Regions from separate parts of the Anaerotignum faecicola genome, predicted to be linked through region 1. Evidence: riboswitches for the same ligand, from Rfam matches in the RefSeq annotation. Region 1 holds a riboswitch; the other holds the start of a gene.
The links. A riboswitch is a leader RNA that binds a small molecule or an ion and turns the genes downstream of it on or off. The one in region 1 is predicted to bind FMN.

Region 1 (7,300 bases):
AGAGTAGAGGTAAAGGAAGCGAGCGTCGGCAATATTGTTGCGCTTAGCGGCATTGAAAATATTATGATCGGGGATACCATCTGTTCCCCCGAAAAGCCGGAGCCTCTGCCCTTCGTGAAGATTTCCGAACCCACACTGGCAATGAATTTTTCTGTAAACGACAGCCCCTTCGCAGGGCAGGAGGGGAAATATGTTACCTCCAGACAGATTCGTGACAGACTGTTCAAGGAGCTGAATACAGATGTCAGCCTGCGTGTAGAGGATACGGATAATCTGGATAGCGTGAAGGTTTCCGGCAGAGGGGAACTGCATCTTTCCATTCTGATCGAAACACTCCGCAGAGAGGGCTACGAATTTCAGGTGTCCAAGCCGGAGGTGCTGTTCAGAGAGATTAACGGCAAGAAATGCGAGCCTATGGAGGCGGTAACGATTGACGTTCCTGAGGAATTTGTCGGCAATGTTATCGAAAAGCTGGGCAGCAGAAAGGGCGAAATGACAAATATGTATCCTGCAAAGGGCGGCTATACCAGACTGGAATTTTCTATTCCTGCAAGAGGTCTGATTGGCTACCGCAGTGAATTTATGACAGATACCAAGGGCAATGGTATTATGAACTCCCTGTTTGACGGCTACGAACCCTATAAGGGGGATATCGTGACCCGTTCGCAGGGCTCTCTGGTTGCGTTTGAAAGCGGCGAAGCCATCACCTATGGTCTGTATAACGCGCAGGAACGTGGGGATCTGTTCATCGGCGCAGGCACAAAGGTTTACGAGGGCATGGTTGTCGGCAGAAATGCCCGTGCGGATGATATGGATATCAACGTATGTAAGAAAAAGCAGCTGACAAATACCCGTGCGAGCGGCTCCGATGATGCGCTGAAGCTGACACCGCATATCACGATGTCTCTGGAGCAGTGCATGGAATTTATCAGTGATGATGAGCTGCTGGAGGTAACCCCCCAGAATCTGCGTATGCGGAAAAAGATTCTGGATAATACCCAGCGCAGAAAGGCGAAAAACCGCGCAAACAGCTAAGAAGCGGTTCTGATTAGGATTTTTTGGAAAGAGGTGCACCATGGCGGCAAAAGCGAAGAAAAAGGGCGGCGGCTTCGTAAAACAGGCGGCAATTCTGGCAGCAGCCAGCCTGCTGGTACGTTTTTTGGGCTTTATATACCGTTGGCCCTTAACCAACATGATTGGGGACGAGGGGAATGCGATTTACAGCGGCGGCTATTATATTTATACCTTCCTGCTGATTTTATCCTCGGCGGGGCTGCCTGCGGCAATTTCTAAGCTGGTTTCCGAGAGAATCGCACTGAAGCAATACCGAAATGCGCATCGTGTCTTTCAGGCGGCATTGGTGATTTCCACCTGCTTTGGCACGTTCTTTGCGATTGTGATGGGACTTGGCGCACACCGACTGGCAGATATGATTGACATTGCGGACAGCTATTATTCCCTGCTGACGCTTTGCCCGACCTTGGTGATTGTTGCTATCATGTCCGTATTCCGCGGATATTTCCAAGGGATGCGTACCATGGTGCCGACCGCGATTTCTCAGATTGTAGAGCAGGTGTTCAACGCCTTTTTCAGTGTGTATCTGGCATGGGTGTTTATGAGCATCAATATTCCGGAAGGGATGACGAAGAACATTCCTCTGGCATCTGCCGGTGGTACGATGGGGACGGGCATTGGCGCTTTGGCAGGCCTGGTTGTGGTGGTCTTTGCCTACTGTCTGATTCGCCCGTATCTGCTTTGGAGAGCAGAGCGATGCAAGCAGCCCTACGAGGAATCGAAGCGTGAGCTGATAGGCAGAGTTTTGCAGACGGCATGGCCCATCATCGCAGGTACGGCGGTATTCAGCATTACCAACCTGATTGATATGGGGATGGTGGTAAGAATTTTGCAGCAGATTGGATTTTCCGAAGAGAATGCAAGAGCGTTGTATGGACAGCTTTCGGGGAAATATGTTACGCTGACCACATTGCCTGTTACGATTTCTACGGCGGTTGCAACAGCGGCTTTGCCAAGCATTGCCACATCGGTAAAATTGAAGGAGCGGAAGCAGGTACGCAGAAAAATGACGCTGACCTATCGCATTTCCATGATTATTTCTGTGCCTGCGGCGGTTGGTATCAGTGCGCTTGGGCCGCAGATTATCCACATGCTGTTCCCCAGTGCAAGCGACGGCGGTACACTGCTGACGGTTGGTGGCGTTTCGATTATCTTCCTTGCGCTTTGCCAGACCTCTACGGGGATTTTGCAGGGGATTGGACATATTAAGGTGCCCGTGGTCGGTGCGATTCTGGGTGCCATTACAAAGGTGATTCTGAACGTGGTTCTGATTCGGATTCCTTCTATTAACGTTCTGGGGGCAGTGCTTTCCACAACGGGCTGCTATCTGGTTGCAGGCGTTTTTGATGTAATCATGCTGAGCAGACTGACGGGAACGAAATTCGATATCATGGGCAGCTTTCTCAAGCCGATTATCGGCTCTGCTGCCATGGCGGCGGCAACACTTGGCAGCTATCATGTGTTCTATCAGCTTTTGCAGAGCAACACCATCGCGACACTGCTTGCAATCTGCATTGCGGTTGCGGTGTATGGTCTGGTGATGCTGCTCATCAAGGGCATCGTGGAGGAGGACTTGCAGACAGTACCCGGCGGCGGCAAGCTGATTCGCGTTTGCAGACGGCTGCATTTGTTATAAAAACAGAAATCCACCGAATGATTTTGCGGAAGGTTCGGTGGATTTTTCTATAAAAGGGATTTTTTCGGATACATTTTGAAAAAATATAAAATCTGTTGTTGACAGAAAGAATATCCTGTGGTAATATGTAAAAGTCGCTGAACAAAAGCGGTAAAAAATATCGAGGCGTGGCTCAGCTTGGTAGAGCGCTACATTAGGGATGTAGAGGTCGCAGGTTCAAATCCTGTCGCCTCGATTTTTATAAAAGATTTATAAAAAATTCTTTCGGAAGCTTTTGAAAGAAGAAAAAAGAATTGACAGGAATATAATCCTGTGGTATCATAATTAAGCCGCTGAATAAGCGGTAGGAATATCGAGGCGTGGCTCAGCTTGGTAGAGCGCTACATTAGGGATGTAGAGGTCGCAGGTTCAAATCCTGTCGCCTCGAGGGCAGTTTAAGAGACGAATATGATTCGTCTCTTTTTTCATATTCGGCAGTGATTTGAAAAAAATTGGAAAAAAGAGAGAATCGGCACGGCCTACGGAGGTGAACCGTTTATGACCGACCAGAACGAGGTACGATTGGTCAAGAGGGCGAAGCAGGGGGACATGCACGCCTTTGAGGAACTCATTTTACAGCATGAAAAGATCGTTTATAACGTGGCACTGCGCATGATGAACCACAGCGAGGATGCGAAGGATATTTCGCAGGAGGTGTTTCTGAAGGCGTATCGGAATATCGGGAATTTTGACGAGCGGTCGCAGTTTTCTACCTGGATTTACCGCATTACGGCGAACACCTGCATTGATGAAATGCGAAAGCGGAAGGGCAGGCAGAGCTTTTCGTTAGAGGAAGAGCTGGAAAGCGAGGAAGGCAGCATGCAGCGGCAGGTTGCGGATGCGGGCGAAACACCGGAGGAAAGCATGCTTCGAGAGGAGCAGAAAAGCGAGATTTTACAGGCATTGGAGAGCCTTTCACCGGAGCATAAGGTGGCGGTTATCCTGCGGGATATCAAGGGGCTTTCCTACGAGGAAATCGCGGAGATTCTGGAGCTTACGCTAGGGACAGTGAAGAGCCGTATTTCCCGTGGGCGAAATCAATTAAAGCAGGAAATTTTAAAATTACGGGAACAAGATGCACATTTTATTCGTCATAAGAGAGGAAAGGAGGGAAGGCAATGAATTGTGATAAAGTGAAAAAGCTGCTCTGGGCGTATTTGGAAAACAAAACCACGGCAGAGGAAACAGCAGAAATCGAAACGCATTTGGAAGGCTGTGCGGCTTGCAGAGAAGAGCTGGCGCAGCAGAAGGAAATGAAAAACGCTTTGGCAAGCCTTCCTGACGAGGAACTCCCTGAAGGCTATCATACAGAGCTGATGCAGAAGCTGCAGGCGGAACGCAAGATTGTGCCTTTCCCTGCAAAGAAGAAGCATGGCTGGAAGCAGATGAGCATGATCGCGGCGGCGGTGCTTGTGGTTGTGGTAGCAGGCGGCACGAGGGGGATGCTGGAAATGCGGCAGAACCAGAACGAGGAGATAGAGCAGATTCTGTTTGAGAATACTGCGCTGACGGCGGATACGGGCGAGGAAGCGGCAGAACAGATTGCGGCGGACAGCGCGACAGAGAACAATGCGGCGGAAAAATCCGATACCAAGGAGGATTTTTCTGAGCAGGAAACAAAGAAAGTAAAAAAACCTGTTTCGCAGAAAACGGCACCAAAAGAAACTACACCCAAAGAAGCAACTCCGAAGGAAACAACTCCGAAGGAAACGGCAAAGTCTTTTCGGTCGGAGGGAGCGGCAACCATGCCGAAAGCAGCTTTATATGCAAGTGAAGCGGAAAATGCGATGGACAGCGAGACATTGGTGAGCGGCACACGCGCTGCGGACAGCAATGCGGCGGACAGCATGACACTTCAGGTGGCAGAAAAGGAGACAGCCTTGCAGGCAATTCGCAAGAGCATAGAGGAAGCCGGCGGTTATGAGGGAAGCAGTGTGGATGATGTGATTCAGGCGGTGATTCCTGTGGCAAATTATGCAGATTTTCTGGAGCAGGTCGGCAAGCTGGGCGAAATACAGGCGCTTTTCCAAGGCGAGGCGGACGGTGCATCGCACACAATCAGCATTTCGGTAACGGAAAAATAAAAAGGGACACGGTGGATTTTTACGAGAAAAGCCGTGTTCTTTTTTTGCTGAAATTTTCTTGGGGACAGAGAATTTTGATATGTTTTGCAAAAAATAGCTTGACAAATCTCTGACAAACGCATATACTGGTCTCGTAAATAAATAGAATCTTCAGGGCAGGGTGAAAGTCCCTACCGGTGGTACAGCCCACGAGCCGCAAGGCATGATTCGGTGAAACTCCGAAGCCGACAGTATAGTCTGGATGAAAGAAGATGGATGAATGCAGGAAAAGTGTTTCTTTTCTGTGTCTTTTTGAGATATCTGCTCTGGATTGTTTTTGAACATTCCGGAGCTTTTCTTATTTTGGCACAGGGAGTCTTTTGGTGTGTGTGTTTCTGATGCTCTGAGCGATTCTGTTCGGAGCATTTCTTATTTTGTATTTTTGAAATCTGTCTGGAGGGATTCTATGAAGGATTCAGAATATATGGAGCTTGCACTCATGCTTGCGAAAAATGGGCTCGGATGGACGGCACCGAACCCGATGGTAGGGGCAGTGCTTGTGAAGGATGGTGAAATCATCGGTCAGGGGTGGCATGAAAAATGCGGTGAGCCGCATGCAGAGCGAAACGCATTGGCAAATTGCAAAAAATCGCCGCAGGGAGCGACGCTTTATGTCACATTAGAGCCTTGCTGCCATCAGGGCAGACAGCCGCCCTGTGTAGATGCCATTCTGGAGGCAGGCATTCGGCGCGTGGTGGTCGGTTCGGCAGACCCCAATCCGCTTGTGGCAGGAAAGGGAATTCGGATTTTACGAGAGCATGGCATAGAGGTAACGGAGCACATGCTGGAGGAGGAATGTGATCGCTTGAATGAGGTGTTTTTCCACTATATTCAAACAAAGCGTCCCTTTGTGGTAATGAAATATGCGATGACGATGGACGGAAAAATTGCAACCTACACAGGTGCATCTAAATGGATTACATCGGAAACGGCAAGAGCACATGTGCAAGAGCAAAGGCATAAATATACTGCAATTATGGTGGGTGTGGGAACGGTATTGGCAGATAACCCTATGTTAAATTGCAGGATGGAGGGCGGAAAAAACCCGATTCGCATTATTTGCGATACACACCTTCGCACACCGTTGGATACGCAAATTGTTGCAACGGCGAAGGAAATACCGACCATCCTTGCAACCTGCTGTGCGGATAGGGAAAAACAGGAGGCATATCTGGCGGCAGGCTGTCAAATCCTACAGGTGAACGAAAAAAACGGGCATGTTGATTTGCAGGAATTGATGCAAAAATTAGGGGAGCAGGAAATTGACAGCATTCTGATAGAGGGCGGCGGTACACTCCATTGGACAGCATTGGAGGAAGGCATTGTGCAAAAGGTACAGGCATATATCGCACCGAAATTATTCGGCGGACGGACGGCAAAAACCCCTATCGAGGGGCAGGGCGTTGCAACGCCAGCAGAGGCATTTTATTTAAAGAACAGCAAAATCATTCCTCTGGGAGAGGATTTTCTGATAGAGAGCGAGGTGAGCAGAGATGTTCACGGGAATTGTTGAGGAAATCGGAAGGGTTGAGAGAATCAAGCACGGACAGCATTCTGCGGTCTTGACCATTCATGCGGATACGGTTTTGGAGGGAACCAAAATCGGTGACAGCATTGCGGTCAACGGCATTTGCCTGACAGTAACGGAGCTGTTTTCGCATGGCTTTTCCGCAGATGTGATGCACGAAACGCTGAACCGTTCCTCTCTGGCAGGGCTGACAATGGGAACGCCTGTGAATCTGGAAAGAGCCATGGCGGCAGACGGACGCTTTGGCGGGCATATTGTTGCAGGCCATGTAGACGGTGTGGGAAAGGTGATCCGCGTGCGTCGGGATGATACAGCCATTTGGTATACCATACAGGCGAAGGCGGAGCTGATGCGATATATCGTTGAAAAGGGCTCCATAACCATTGATGGCATTAGCCTGACAGTGGCGGAGGTCGGAGAAAGCGAGTTTTCCATTTCTGCCATTCCGCATACGGTCAGCCAAACCATTTTGAAGAACCGCAGAGAAGGCGATTTGGTAAATCTGGAAACGGATATCATTGGAAAATATGTAGAAAAGCTGGTTTGCCCGAAAGCAGAGCAGCAGCCGAAAAATACAATTACAATGGATTTTTTATCGAAATACGGATTTTAAGGAGGAGAATACATCATGCAGTTTAACACAGTAGAGGAAGCGTTGGAGGAATTGCGCAACGGCAAAATCATTTTGGTAACAGATGATCCCGATAGAGAAAACGAAGGGGATTTCATCTGCGCGGCAGAATTTGCAACCACAGAAAACATCAACTTCATGGCATGCTATGGCAAGGGCTTGATTTGTATGCCTATGTCTGAGGAATATGTGCGGAAATTGCGGATTCCGCAGATGGTACAGCAGAATACGGATAATCACGAAACAGCATTTACGGTTTCCATCGACCA
Region 2 (7,300 bases), on a different contig from region 1:
GCATTTTTTTCGCAAAGGGGGCAAGCCAGAGCTTTTGCAGCTCCTCGCGAATTCGCTCCGCACTGATTTTCTGAATCAGCGCCGTATTGGCGCAGAGAGCCGCCCATGTTTCGGGGTCAATCGCAAAGCCAAGCTGCGCGGAAAAGCGCACACAGCGCAGCATCCGCAGGGCATCCTCCTGAAAGCGCTTTGCCGGCTCACCCACGCCGCGGATCATGCCTGCGGCAATATCCTCCTGCCCATGGAAGGGGTCGCGAAAGCCCTCCTTGGGGTGATAGGCAATGGCGTTCATGGTAAAATCGCGGCGGAGCAAATCCTCATTCAGCTTTTTGGTGAAGGAGACCTCGTCCGGATGGCGGCAGTCGGCATATTCGCCGTCGATGCGATAGGTTGTGACCTCATAATTTTCATGATGCAGGACGACGGTAATCGTGCCATGCTTGATGCCCGTATCAAAGGTATGGTCGAAGATGGTCTTGGTTTCCTCGGGCAGGGCGGAGGTGGTGATATCCCAATCCTGCGGTATGCGCCCCAGAATGGAATCGCGGACACAGCCCCCGACGATATACGCTTCGTGACCGCCCTCATTCAGTTTATTCAGAATCCAGACCGCGTCCTGCGGAATGGCAATATTCAGCTTCTGCAAGGCTTCTCCTCCTTTTCGGAAATTTTTGCATTTATTATACCATGTTTGCAGAGGAAGAGAGCAGCTGCGAAGCAGATATTTTCTTCCGCAAGGCATGGTATGAGCAGGCTATGCCTGCGAATCGTAGAATTTGCTGTGAAAACAGCAGATAGACGCTGTAAGCGGCTAACCCACGGATATGTCCGTGGGTATTATACCATAAAAATATTTCTGATACAAAAAAAGAACATCTGCGGAGAACAGATGCTCTTTTTTTCTATAGGGGAAATAATACAAGGGATTTCGAGAATTATTTCTTATCGTAAGGCTTTACCGTAACCTCTTTTTTATCGAAGTCGATGAAAATCTGATAAGCGTAGTTATCCTCGCTGGTATCCCAGACCTCAACGAATTTCGGGGTTACCTCGATGATGATTTCGGAATCCTCGTGGCTGTATTTATTGTAGCTGCCCCAGAGGTGTTTTTTATAAAGGCCTTCAAACACTCTGCCGGGCTCATCCACAACCAGACCGCAGTTTTTCGCAGTCCCTTCCACCTGAATGCCGCCATAGCAGAGGGCAACATTGGGGTTTTCGTAAAGCTGCTTTGTTTTGCGGAAGTCCTTGTCTGTTTTGAAATAGATTTTGTCATTGTAGAACAGGCAGCTGACGTTGCGCACCATAACGTAATCGTTTACGCTGCTGGCAAGCGCCATAATCTTCCAATCACCCAGCTGTTCAAAGAAAAGGGCTTTTGCCTGTTCAAAGGTAAGGTTTTTGTCTAAGCTGAATTTCATTTCGGTTTCTCCTTTGCTTCTCTGTGCTTTTTATACTCAGATTTTTGTTTCGTCCGCTTTCTTTATGGCGTTTGCCTTTTTATTTTTTGCAGAGGCATTGCCGTGGATGATGGGGCTTAAGTGCTTATACAGCAGCATTGCGCCAACGGAGTTGATGCCGCATTTAATCAGGTTGAAGGGCAGAATCCCAAGGATTGCCAGTGTGAATACATTGGAAATCAGAGGGTTGACCTCGGTACACATGGCTACGAAATAGCTCATATCCTGTCCCATCAGTGCCATATAGAAGGGAATGATGATATACAGGTTGGTAAAGATGGCAACGATGCCTGTGAAGACAGAGCTGATTGCCATGCCGACGATTGCGGTTCTTTTAGATTTTTTCTGGTGATACATGATAACGGGAGGCAGCACATACGCACAGCTGAGCAGGAAGTTTTGCAGCTCGCCCGTAAATGCGGAGGAGGTACCCTCTGTTGCCAGCTTCAGCAGGATTTTCACCAGAATGATGCAGACTGCCTGCAAAGGCCCCATGGCAAAGCCGCCGATGATTTCTACCAGACCTGCCAGATCAAAGTTCATGAAGGGGGGCAGGAAGGGAAGCGGGAAATCAATATGCAGCAGGATGCAGCAGATGGCACCCATCATGGCAATCATGGTTAAATCTCTGGTTTTGAATTTCGTTTTCATGTTTTATTCCTCCAATTTTTCTGATTGGATTCTTCTTAAGACTTGCGATTGACACTGTATTTTTGCAATAAAAAAGCCCTCGGAACACATTCCAAGGGGCATTGCACGCGCAAACGAATTTTCATGCGAGGTACGCATGAACAGCATCAAAGTTTCTTCTCTCATCCGGACTGTTACCGTCGGTTATGGAATTGCACCATATCAGCCTTTCGCATCTTTCAGCACTTCGCGTTTCAAGATACCTGAGGGTCGCGGACTTTTACCGCCGGTAGGGAATTGCACCCTGCCCCGAAGAATCACGTTATATTTTTCACATTTCAACCATAACACAAAAGGCTGTTGCGTGCAAGAGGAAAATGTAAAATTTGTGAAAAAATTATTTTTTAAAAAATTTGAAAAATGTTGTTGACAGGAGAACAAGTTCGTGATAATATATCTCTTGCAGTTAGGAATTGCAAAACAAAGCAAACAAACATTATGCGCCTTTAGCTCAGTTGGTAGAGCAACTGACTCTTAATCAGTGGGTCTAGGGTTCGAGTCCCTAAAGGCGCAGCTTGAAAAAAGCGGGATGGATTAACTTAGGGTTGGTTCATTCCGTTTTTATATTTTATAATTTTATATTTTAAAGGATAACAGCCATTCTCGGTACGGTCGGGAATGGTTCTTTTTTTTGCCCTTGCCCCATAGAATGTTTCAGAGACGATGTTCGGTCGCGGTGAAACAGGGGGAGTGAAGTATGGAGGAGATCTATGAAAAAATCATGCGAGAGGGCTACGGCTTGCAGCTGCGCCATGGCACAAGAACGCGGACAGGTCTGGTCTGCCGGACAGACAGGGGGCTTTGCGAGCTGAAAAAGCCGCGCGGCAGTACGGACAGCCTGCGGCTTGCATTTGATGTGAAAAAGCGGCTCAGGGAAAACGGCTTTGCGAACATCAGCCGCTGCTACCCGACACTGGAGGGCGAGCCGTTTTATCGGCAGGACGGGACGCTTTATATTCTGGAGGATGTGCTGCCGCAGGGGACACTGGCGGAGGACAGCGTGGAGACCTTTTTGCAGGGGGCGGAAACCTTAGGCGAGATGCATGCGGCGGCAAAGGGGCTTGCAAGCGAGGCGGCACACTGGGAGAAAAACCGCCTGCCGCAGCTATACGCCAAACGGCGGAGTGAGCTGGCGAAGGTGCGCCGCAGGAACGACAAACGGGGCAGCTATGACGCGATTGATTTATTGCTATTACAATATTATGAGCCATACATGGAACGGGCGGCAGAGGCAGAGGAGCTGCTATGCAGGGGCGGCTATGCGGAGGCGATCGCACGGACGGCGCAGGAGGGCGGCTTCTGCCATAATGCCTACAAGGGGGAGGCACTGCGGCAGGAGACGGATGGCAGGATTTTTGTGGGGAATTTCGATAAATGTATCGCAGAATTGCCATTGGCAGACCTTGCGGCATATATCCGCCGCTATTTCAAGAAAACGGAGGGGACGGCGGCGGGGATTTCTGCTATGCTGGAGCGTTACGGCAGGCATTGCCCCCTTTCCGAGAGAGATATGATTTTATTGCAGGGGATGCTGCTGTATCCGGAGAAATTTCTGCGGCTCATCAATGAATATTATAATCGGCGCAGAACGTGTGTCTCGCCTGCGATGCGCGAGCGGCTTGCGGCGGCGGCGAAGGAGGAGCTGAACGGGGTTCGTTTAAAAAGTATCATTGCGGGCGGCTGCTAGGAGAACACGCTAAGTCGAAATCAGGATTTCGACTTGTCAGGACAGAAGAATAAACCGATGAGTTCCGGCGGCAAAGCCTTGAAACTCCCGGTTTTCCTCAAGTGGGCAAAGCCCCCTTTGCGGATTTTACTCGGGAAACTCTTTGTTTCCCGAACCCTTCCGCTATGATTAGGAGTACTTTCGCGATGGGCGAAGTACTTTTTTTGTTGCAACTTCTCTGACTAGGGATTAAAATAGAGGATGAAGAACTCTGCAAAATTTTCCCCGAAGGAGGAGAAAAGGATGAAGAAATATCATTTTCAGGAAAACGAGAAGGACTTTGGTTCTACCGTTCGTTTGGATGCGATAAATGATAAGGTGAAGGAAATCAAGAAAAAAGAGGAAACAGACGAGCTGGGGGACGCAAACGAATTTCTGAATGTGTTTGAATCGGAAAAATTCGACGACCCTGCGGAAACAGATGGAAATACAGAGGATGCCCTTGTGGATACCCTGGAGGATGCGGATGCTTTGGAGGATGCTCTGGGCGAAACAAGAAGGGACGGCGTTTTCCCTGCGCCTGCCGCGGAAGAAGGCGAGGAGGACGATTGGGAGGACGATGACGAGGAATACGAAGGAGAGGGACGCGGCATTTTTGCCTTGGGCGAATCCTTCGGGCTGAATAAAAAAACGGTTGCACTGGTGATTGTTCTGGCGGTGCTTGCATGCGGAATCGGATTTTCTCTGGTGCGGTGCAGCTTTCACCCGAGCAAGACAATCCCCCTTGTGGAGGAGGAGGCAGGGACACCCCTGCTGATTCAGACAGACCGCGGAGACGGCGAATATCTGGCGTATGATATTGCGGAGCAGGAGCGGAAAACCGTATTCCTGACGGAGAAAACAAAAATGACGGACGCAAGCGGACGCAAGATTTCCAAGGCAAGCCTTGCGGAGGGCGACCTTCTGGCGGCGGAGCTGGATGAGGACGGCAAAACGCTCATCAGCGTGGATTACAGCAGTAATGCCATCCGCACAGAGGAAGCAACGGGGCTGACCGTCAACCGCAAGAAGCGGACGCTGACGAATAAAGCAGAAAATCTTTCTTATTCCTATGAAAAGGAAAGCGTATTTTTCTATGACGGAGAGGAAATTGATGCGGCGGACTTAGCACCCTGCGACGAGCTTCTGCTGAAACTGGTAGGGGATACGGTCTGGTCGGTTGAGGTGCAGGCATACCATGGGTATATCGTGGTGGAAAACACGGATGCAGTGAAAAACGGCAAAATCCAGCTGGATGAGGCGGAGGCCGTTCCGCTTACAGAGGGGATGCAGCTTGCCACAGCAGAGGGACACCACACCGTAACGGTGACCGGCTCGAATATTGAGACCAGAAAGGATGCCGTTGTGGTGGAGGCAGGCGAGGAAACGGTCTACGACCTTTCCAAGGCGCAGGAGAAAATGGGTGTTATCATCATCAATGCCAATGTGAAGGACTATAAGCTTTACATCAACGGTGCGGCGGCGGAAAGCCCTGCGGTGCTGCCGATGGGAGAATATGATTTGGTTATCCTGAAAAACGGCTATACGGAATGGAGTCAGCATGTGACGCTGGATAAGGACACGCTGAATGTGACAGCGGAGCTGCAAAAGGATGTGCAATATGGCACACTGACCGTTACGGCGGATGTGGACGGCGCATGGGTGTATATCAACGGCGAGGAATACGGCGTAGCACCGATGCAGGTAAATCTGCCCTATGGCTCTTATAACGTGATGCTGGAAAAGAGCGGCTATCAGAGCTATAAGCAGAGCATACAGATTTCGTCCCAAACGGCGGCAATCCATGCAACGATGGAATAAAAAAGCGAAACGGCTTCAGATAAAATTCGAGGAGGAAAGAAGAATGGAAGACTATCGTGTAAGATATCAGCAATGGCTGGAGGATCCTTTTATTGACGAGGAAACAAAAGCGGAGCTGAGAGGCATTACAGACGAAAACGAAATCAAGGAGCGGTTCTTTAAGGAGCTGGAATTCGGGACAGGCGGTCTGCGCGGCATTATCGGCAACGGCAGCAACAGACTGAACCGCTATACCGTTGGGAAGGCTTCGCAGGGACTGGCAAATTATATCAAAAAGGAAGGCACACAGAAGCAGGGCGTAGCGATTGCATACGATTCCCGTTTCATGTCTCCCGAATTTGCGGAGGTGGCAGGGCTGATTTTTGCGGCAAACGGGATTCCCGCGTATGTATATCCCTCTTTGCGCCCCGTTCCCATGCTTTCCTTTGCGGTGAGAGAGCTGGGCTGTACGGCAGGGGTTGTGCTGACGGCAAGCCATAACCCTCCCGAATACAACGGCTATAAGGTATATTGGGCAGACGGCGCACAGGTGGTTGCACCCAGAGATAAGGGGATTATCACAGAGGTGAACGCCGTAGAAAACTTCGGACAGATTCAGCGGATGGAAAAGGCGGAGGCTGTGGAGAAAAAGCTGTATACCCTCATCGGCGAGGAAGTGGACGAAGCGTTTGACAGAAACGTGCAGGCACAGCTGATGAACCCCGAAATGATTGCGAGAATGGGAGATAAGCTGAATATCGTTTATACGCCCCTGCATGGCTCCGGCAATCTGCCGGTGCGCCGCAATCTGGCAAAGGCAGGCTTCAAAAATGTATTTATCGTAAAGGAGCAGGAGCTGCCGGATTCTTCTTTTTCCACTGTGGATTACCCCAATCCGGAGGACACGAAGGTGTTCACATTGGCGCGGAAGCTGGCGGCTGAGGTGAACGCGGATGTGCTGATTGGGACAGACCCCGACTGTGACCGTATGGGTGCGATGGTGAAGGATTCCGAGGGCAATTTTGTTGCGCTGACAGGCAACATGGTTGGCGCACTGGCAACGGATTACATTCTTTCTCAGAGAAAGGAGCAGGGCAGACTGCCCGCAAACGGCGTGGTGGTGAAAACCATCGTAAGCACAGAAATGATTACACCCATTTGCAGGGCATACGGCGTGGGGAAAATTGATGTGCTGACCGGGTTTAAATACATCGGGGAGCAGATTAAGGGCTTTGAGGAAACCGGCTCTCATACCTATCTGTTCGGCTTTGAGGAAAGCTACGGCTGCCTGGCAGGGACTTATGCAAGGGATAAGGATGGCGTTTATGCGGCAGTTCTGGTCTGCGAAATGGCGGCTTATTATAAGGAAAAGAGCATGACGCTGTATGAAGCGTTGCTGAAGCTGTATGAAAAATATGGCTATTACCGCGATGGCGTGAAATCCATGACGATGAAGGGTCTGGAGGGGATGGCAAGAATTCAGCGCATCATGAAAACCTTCCGCGAAAATACGCCGAAGGAGCTGGGCGGCTACAAGGTCGTTATGGCAAAGGATTATCAGACACAGGTGTTCCGGAATCTGGAAACGGGGGAGGAAAGCGGCAGCCCTCTGCCTGTTTCGGATGTACTGCATTATACACTGGAG

Region 2: it holds a riboswitch for FMN, as region 1 does, so the genes downstream of both, EJE48_RS03845 (ECF transporter S component) here and ribD (bifunctional diaminohydroxyphosphoribosylaminopyrimidine deaminase/5-amino-6-(5-phosphoribosylamino)uracil reductase RibD) in region 1, are expected to answer to the same signal.

What each region holds. Positions count from the first base shown of each region.
Region 1 covers NZ_BHVZ01000002.1:156,329-163,628, reverse strand. The annotation lists gene typA (translational GTPase TypA) at 1-1,035, shown strand, start outside; gene EJE48_RS06590 (putative polysaccharide biosynthesis protein) at 1,076-2,710, shown strand; tRNA gene EJE48_RS06585 (tRNA-Pro) at 2,872-2,945, shown strand; tRNA gene EJE48_RS06580 (tRNA-Pro) at 3,064-3,137, shown strand; gene EJE48_RS06575 (RNA polymerase sigma factor) at 3,248-3,871, shown strand; gene EJE48_RS06570 (zf-HC2 domain-containing protein) at 3,868-4,833, shown strand; FMN riboswitch at 4,976-5,090, shown strand; gene ribD (bifunctional diaminohydroxyphosphoribosylaminopyrimidine deaminase/5-amino-6-(5-phosphoribosylamino)uracil reductase RibD) at 5,279-6,385, shown strand; gene EJE48_RS06560 (riboflavin synthase) at 6,366-7,013, shown strand; gene EJE48_RS06555 (bifunctional 3,4-dihydroxy-2-butanone-4-phosphate synthase/GTP cyclohydrolase II) at 7,029-7,300, shown strand, end outside.
Region 2 covers NZ_BHVZ01000001.1:797,946-805,245, reverse strand. The annotation lists gene EJE48_RS03855 (CCA tRNA nucleotidyltransferase) at 1-646, opposite strand, end outside; gene EJE48_RS03850 (pyridoxamine 5'-phosphate oxidase family protein) at 936-1,421, opposite strand; gene EJE48_RS03845 (ECF transporter S component) at 1,458-2,111, opposite strand; FMN riboswitch at 2,261-2,411, opposite strand; tRNA gene EJE48_RS03840 (tRNA-Lys) at 2,591-2,663, shown strand; gene EJE48_RS03835 (protein kinase family protein) at 2,848-3,837, shown strand; gene EJE48_RS03830 (PEGA domain-containing protein) at 4,120-5,676, shown strand; gene EJE48_RS03825 (phospho-sugar mutase) at 5,720-7,300, shown strand, end outside.